Skermanella sp. TT6: one gene and its partner. Each later gene encodes a partner of the first gene's protein in a complex. Links are inferred from orthologs where the notes say so. Each region holds a gene or a part of one and is shown on either strand. Other genes may lie near its edges. The genes, in order: nusB and rpsJ.

Region 1 (3,017 bases):
CTGCGAGATCATGAACGACGACGGCACCATGGCCCGCCTGCCGGACCTGGTGAAGTTCGCCCAGTTCCACGGGCTGAAGATCGGCACCATCGCCGACCTGATCGCGCACCGCCGCCGCACCGAGACGATCATCGACCGCACGCTGGAGACGGTGCTGGACAGCCGCTACGGCGGCCAGTTCCGCATGATGGTCTATGTCAACAAGGTGCAGTACGCGGAGCACATCGCCCTGGTGAAGGGCGACATCGCGGCGCCCGGCCCGGTGCTGGTCCGCATGCATGCGCTGAACGTGCTGGACGACGTGCTGCACGACCGGTCCTGCGGCCGGGGCGGGGAGCTCCAGGCGGCGATGCGGGCGATCGGCGAGGCCGGCCGCGGTATCGTCGTGCTGCTGCGCGAGCCCCAGCCGACCAGCCTGTCCAGCCGCGTCAAGGCGCAGCTCGAAGGCATGCCCAACCCGGCGGGCGAGCTGCGCGACTACGGCATCGGCGCCCAGATCCTGTTCGACCTGGGGGTGCGGGAGATGATTCTCCTGTCCAACCATAAGAAGACGATCATCGGGCTCGACGGCTACGGCCTCACCGTGGTCGGCCAGCAGCCCATCCCGCTGACCAGTCCTGACCCAACCACTTCCGGAGCCGACTGAGGCATGTCCGCCGTTCCCGATTCAGTAGCCCAGATCATGGGTCCCCACGTCCTGATCGTCGAAGCCCGCTTCTACGAGGACATCGCCGACGAGCTGGTGCGCGGCGCCATCCTGGCGCTGGAGGCGGCGGGGGCGACCTATGACCGGATCGCGGTGCCCGGCGCCTTCGAGATTCCGGCCGCGATCAATTTCGCGATCCAGGCCGGCGGCGATGCCGCCCACGCCCCTGCGAACGACGAAGCCGCGGCGCCGCGCTACGACGGCTATGTGGCGCTCGGCTGCGTGATCCGGGGCGAGACGACCCATTACGACTATGTCTGCGTGGAGAGCGCCAGAGGGTTGCAGGATCTCGCCTTGCGCCACAACGCGGCGATCGGCTACGGCATCCTGACGGTCGAGAACGACGACCAGGCTTGGGCGCGCGCCAAGGTGGATCAGAAGAACAAGGGCGGGGCGGTCGCCAACGCGTGCCTTGACATGATCCGGTTGAAACGCCACTTCGGCCTCACGTCCTGACCGGGACGTTCAGATCAGACATAGACGCGGTTGAAAAGCTCCACCATGGCACAGTCCGACGATGCGCGCGACGGCGCCCCGCCCAAGCGCGGCTCTTCCGGTTCGGGGGCGCGCCGCAGCGGCGGCGGCTCCGCGAAGGCGCGCCGCAAGGCGGCCCGGCTGGCGGCCGTGCAGGCGCTCTACCAGATCGACCTGACCGGCACCAACGCGGAGTCGGTCCTGGGCGAGTTCATCAAGCATCGGCTGGGGCACGAGGTGGACGGCGACACCTATGTCGCCGCCGACCCCCAGCTCTTCTCCGACATCCTGCGCGGCGCCAGCGCCCGCCGGGCCGAGCTGGACGAGATGCTGGGCAGCTGCCTGGACGCCCAGTGGCCGGTGGACCGGCTGGAGCTGCTGATGCGCGCCATCCTGCGGGCCGGCGCCTTCGAGCTGCTGGTCCATGTGGACACCCATCCCCGCATCGTGATCAGCGAGTATGTGGACGTGTCGCACGCCTTCTTCGCCGGGCGCGAGCCGGCCATGGTCAACGGCGTGCTGGACAAGCTGGCCCGCGCGATCCGGGCCGAGGACCTGGCGACGCCGGACCCTTCCCGTGCCGCTCGGTGAATTCGGCCGGATCGAACGATACCTGAAGCCGCTGGCGGCGGGCTTCCCCGGCGCCCTCGGCCTGACCGACGACGCGGCGGTCTTCGGCGTCCCGGCCGGGCACGAGCTGGTGGTGACCACCGACGCGCTGGTCGCCGGCGTGCATTTCCTGGCCGACGACCCGCCGGCGGACATCGCCGCCAAGATGCTGCGGGTCAACCTGTCCGACCTCGCCGCCATGGGGGCCGAGCCGCTGGCCTATTCCCTGGTCACCAGCCTGCCCGCGGGCCTGGGCGACGAGTGGCTGGCCGACTTCGCCGCCCAGTTGGCGGAGGACCAGCGGGACTACGGCATCCACCTGATGGGCGGCGACAGCGTGTCCACGCCCGGCGCCGTCACGCTGTCGGTGACCGCCTTCGGACTTGTGCCCGCCGGCCAAGCATTGCGCCGGGGCGGGGCGGACCCGGGCGACCTGGTCTTCGTCAGCGGCACCATCGGCGACGCCGTGCTTGGCCTGGCCGTGCTCCAGGGAAATCTGACCGCCGCCGACCCGCAGCCGTTGATCGACCGCTACCGCCGCCCGCGACCGCGCCTGTCGTTGGTGCCCGTGCTGAGGCGCTTCGCCACGGCCGGCCTCGACGTGTCCGACGGCCTGGTCGCCGACCTCGGCCACCTGTGCGAAGTCTCGGGCCGCGCCGCCGTGATTCACGCGGACCGCGTCCCCCTGTCCGCCGCCACCCGCGCCGTCCTGGCCGCCGACGCGACCCTGCTGGCGACGGCGCTGACCGGCGGCGACGACTACGAGATCGTCTTCACCGTGAAGCCGGAGGACCGCGACGCGCTGCTCGCCTCGGGCGCCGACGTGACCGAGATCGGCCGCCTTGTTCCCGGCGGCGAGCCCGGAAGCGTCACCGTCCTGGACGCCGCCGGCCAACCCCTGCCGCTGCCGTCCCGAGGCTGGACGCACTTTTGACAAGCCCTCGGCGGAGGGTGCGCGTCTCGCGCACCATGGGCGGCGGGACGCCGCCTCTCCGCGGCAGACTCACGGGAACAGGGGCGCCTGCTCCAGGCCCATGGTTTCGATCAGGCCGGTCATCACGTTCATGTTCTGGATCGCCTGGCCCGAGGCGCCCTTGACCAGGTTGTCGATCACCGACAGCACGATCGCGCGGCCCTTGATCCGGTCCGGGAACACGGAGATATGGATCTGGTTCGACCCGCGGACATGCTTGGTGTGCGGCACCACGCCGGCCGGCAGCACCTGGAC
Region 2 (3,250 bases), 780 kb from region 1 along the record:
ACCAAGCCGCACTGCAACATCGGCACGATCGGTCACGTCGACCACGGCAAGACCTCGTTGACGGCGGCGATCACCAAGGTTCTGGCCGAGACGGGCGGTGCGACGTTCACCGCGTACGACCAGATCGACAAGGCGCCGGAGGAGAAGGCCCGCGGCATCACGATCTCGACGGCGCACGTCGAGTACGAGACGGCCAACCGCCACTATGCCCACGTCGATTGCCCGGGCCACGCCGACTACGTGAAGAACATGATCACGGGTGCCGCGCAGATGGACGGCGCGATCCTGGTGGTGTCGGCGGCCGACGGCCCGATGCCGCAGACCCGCGAGCACATCCTGCTGGCCCGGCAGGTCGGCGTCCCGGCGATCGTGGTGTTCCTGAACAAGGTCGACATGGTCGACGACCCCGAGCTGCTGGAACTGGTCGAGTTGGAAGTGCGCGAGCTGCTGAGCAGCTACGATTTCCCCGGCGACGACATCCCGATCGTCCACGGCTCGGCGCTGATGGCGCTGGAGGACAAGAGCCCGGAGATCGGCAAGGAAGCCGTGCTCAAGCTGATGGCGGCGGTTGACGAGTACATCCCGCAGCCGGAGCGCCCGGTCGACCGTCCGTTCCTGATGCCGATCGAGGACGTGTTCTCGATCTCGGGCCGCGGCACCGTGGTGACCGGCCGCGTCGAGCGCGGCATCGTCAAGGTCGGCGAGGAGATCGAGATCGTCGGCCTGAAGAACACGGTCAAGACCACCGTGACCGGCGTCGAGATGTTCCGCAAGCTGCTCGACCAGGGCCAGGCGGGCGACAACATCGGGGCGCTGCTGCGCGGCACCAAGCGCGAGGACGTCGAGCGCGGCCAGGTGCTGGCCAAGCCCGGCTCGATCACGCCGCACACCGTGTTCAAGGCCGAGGCCTACATCCTGACCAAGGAAGAGGGCGGCCGGCACACGCCGTTCTTCACCAACTACCGTCCGCAGTTCTACTTCCGGACCACGGACGTGACCGGCATGGTGGCCCTGCCGGAAGGCACCGAGATGGTCATGCCCGGCGACAACGTCGCCATGACCGTCACCCTGATCGCCCCGATCGCCATGGACGAAGGCCTCCGCTTCGCCATCCGCGAGGGCGGCCGCACCGTCGGCGCCGGCGTCGTCGCCAGCATCATCAAGTAAATCGGTTCGGGTTCGCTGTGGGGTTGGTCCCCACGGGCGCAACGAGTTAGCCGACGAAAAGGGGCTGCTCCCCGGAGCGGCCCCTTCAGCGGCAGAGAAACGGGTTTTGAAGACGATGGACAGTCAGAATATCCGGATCCGCCTGCGGGCGTTCGACCATCGCGTGCTCGACCAGTCGACCAGCGAGATCGTCAACACCGCCAAGCGGACCGGCGCACGGGTTCGGGGTCCGATCCCCCTGCCCACGCAGATCGAGAAGTTTACGGTCAACCGCTCGCCGCACATCGACAAGAAGTCGCGCGAGCAGTTCGAGATCCGGACGCACAAGCGCCTGATCGACATCGTCGACCCGACCCCGCAGACCGTGGACGCGCTGATGAAGCTCGACCTCGCCGCCGGCGTCGACGTCGAGATCAAGCTCTAAGTACAAGTACTTCAAGAATAGGGGTAAGGGACCTCTCCCCCTGAGGATGTCCCTAGTAAGGAGAACTAAACCATGCGATCCGGTTTGATCGCGCAGAAACTCGGCATGACCCGCGTCTTCACGGACGAGGGCGAACATGTGCCGGTCACTGTGCTGAAGGTCGACAACTGCCAGGTTGTCGCCGTGCGCACCGAGGAGACCGACGGCTACACCGCCGTCCAGCTCGGCGCCGGTACCGCCAAGGTCAAGAACGTCACGAAGCCCCAGCGCGGCCACTTCGCCAAGGCGAAGGTGGAGCCCAAGCGCAAGGTGGTTGAGTTCCGCGTGGATGCCGACGCCCTGATCGAGGTCGGCGCCGAGATTTCGGCTGCCCACTTCATCCCGGGCCAGCTCGTGGACGTCACCGGAACGACGATCGGCAAGGGCTTCGCCGGCGGCATGAAGCGGTGGAACTTCGGCGGTCTGCGCGCGACCCACGGCGTGTCGGTGTCGCACCGTTCGCATGGTTCGACCGGTAACCGCCAGGACCCCGGCCGTACCTTCAAGAACAAGAAGATGGCCGGTCACCTCGGCTCCGAGCGGGTCACCACCCAGAACCTGAAGATCGTCCAGGTCGACGAAGACCGCGGCCTGATCCTGGTCAAGGGCGCCGTCCCGGGTTCCGAGGGTGGCTGGGTGCTCGTCCGCGATGCCGTCAAGCGCAAGGCTCCGGAAGGCCTGCCGTTCCCGGCCGCCCTTCGCGTCCGGACCGATGGCGCCGCCGCCGCTCCCGCACCCGAGGCCCCTGCCGCCGAGACCGGCGCCGAGCCGACGGAGTGAATGACATGAAGACGACCGTCAAGAATCTGAACAACGAAGAGGTCGGCGAGATCGATCTCGATGAGGCGGTGTTCGGCGTTCCGCTGCGTACCGATCTCCTGTCCCGCATGGTCAACTACCAGCTCGCCAAGCGGCGGTCCGGTAACCACAAGGCCAAGGGCGTTTCCGAGATCAGCGGCACGACCAAGAAGCCGCATCGCCAGAAGGGCACCGGCCGCGCCCGCCAGGGCTCGCTGCGGTCGCCGCAGTTCCGCGGCGGCGCCGCGATCTTCGGTCCGGTCGTGCGCAGCCATGCCCACGACCTGAACAAGAAGGTCCGCAAGCTGGCCCTGAAGACCGCGCTGTCGACCAAGCTGGCCGAGGGCAAGCTGGTGGTCCTGGAAGCCGCCACGGCCGACAGCCACAAGACCAGGGAGATGGTCCAGCGCTTCAAGCAGCTCGGCCTGACCTCGGCGCTGATCATCGACGGCGCCAACCTGGATGAGAACTTCGTGCGTGCGTCGAGGAACGTTCCGTTGATCGACGTGCTGCCGGAGCAGGGTGCCAACGTCTACGACATCCTGCGCCGCGACACGCTGGTTCTGACGCGCAACGCTGTCGAGCAGCTGGAGGCTCGTCTGAAATGAGCAAGATCTCGAAACCTTCGGTGAGCCAGGAGCGGATGTACGATCTGATCACCGCCCCCGTCATCACCGAGAAGTCGACGATGGGTTCCGAACACCGTCAGGTCACGTTCAAGGTTCCGATGGACGCGACCAAGCCGGAGATCAAGGCTGCGGTGGAAGGGCTGTTCAAGGTCAAGGTGACGGCGGTCAACACGCTGATCACCAAGGGCAAGAC

What was found.
Region 2: the proteins of nusB (region 1) and rpsJ are in contact, whole or in part, in a solved structure (PDB 3D3B), measured with the Escherichia coli proteins. The link is inferred for Skermanella sp. TT6 from one-to-one orthologs.

The regions. Positions count from the first base shown.
Region 1 is NZ_CP067420.1:5,087,581-5,090,597, reverse strand. Bases 290-2,989 are described here. They hold nusB (transcription antitermination factor NusB), read left to right. Parts: upstream 290-1,207; coding sequence 1,208-1,771; downstream 1,772-2,989. Other genes in these bases: argC (N-acetyl-gamma-glutamyl-phosphate reductase), read right to left, coding at 2,793-2,989; thiL (thiamine-phosphate kinase), read left to right, coding at 1,758-2,723; ribH (6,7-dimethyl-8-ribityllumazine synthase), read left to right, coding at 650-1,162; ribB (3,4-dihydroxy-2-butanone-4-phosphate synthase), read left to right, coding at 290-646. Outside these bases: more of ribB, read left to right, coding at 1-289; more of argC, read right to left, coding at 2,990-3,017. UniProt on the Escherichia coli protein: Part of the processive rRNA transcription and antitermination complex (rrnTAC). The complex forms an RNA-chaperone ring around the RNA exit tunnel of RNA polymerase (RNAP).
Region 2 is NZ_CP067420.1:4,308,239-4,311,488, reverse strand. Bases 4-2,936 are described here. They hold rpsJ (30S ribosomal protein S10), read left to right. Parts: upstream 4-1,282; coding sequence 1,283-1,591; downstream 1,592-2,936. Other genes in these bases: rplD (50S ribosomal protein L4), read left to right, coding at 2,416-2,936; rplC (50S ribosomal protein L3), read left to right, coding at 1,664-2,410; tuf (elongation factor Tu), read left to right, coding at 4-1,167. Also shown: more of tuf, read left to right, coding at 1-3; more of rplD, read left to right, coding at 2,937-3,036; IGS68_RS20095 (50S ribosomal protein L23), read left to right, coding at 3,042-3,250. UniProt on the Escherichia coli protein: Involved in the binding of tRNA to the ribosomes. Part of the processive rRNA transcription and antitermination complex (rrnTAC). The complex forms an RNA-chaperone ring around the RNA exit tunnel of RNA polymerase (RNAP).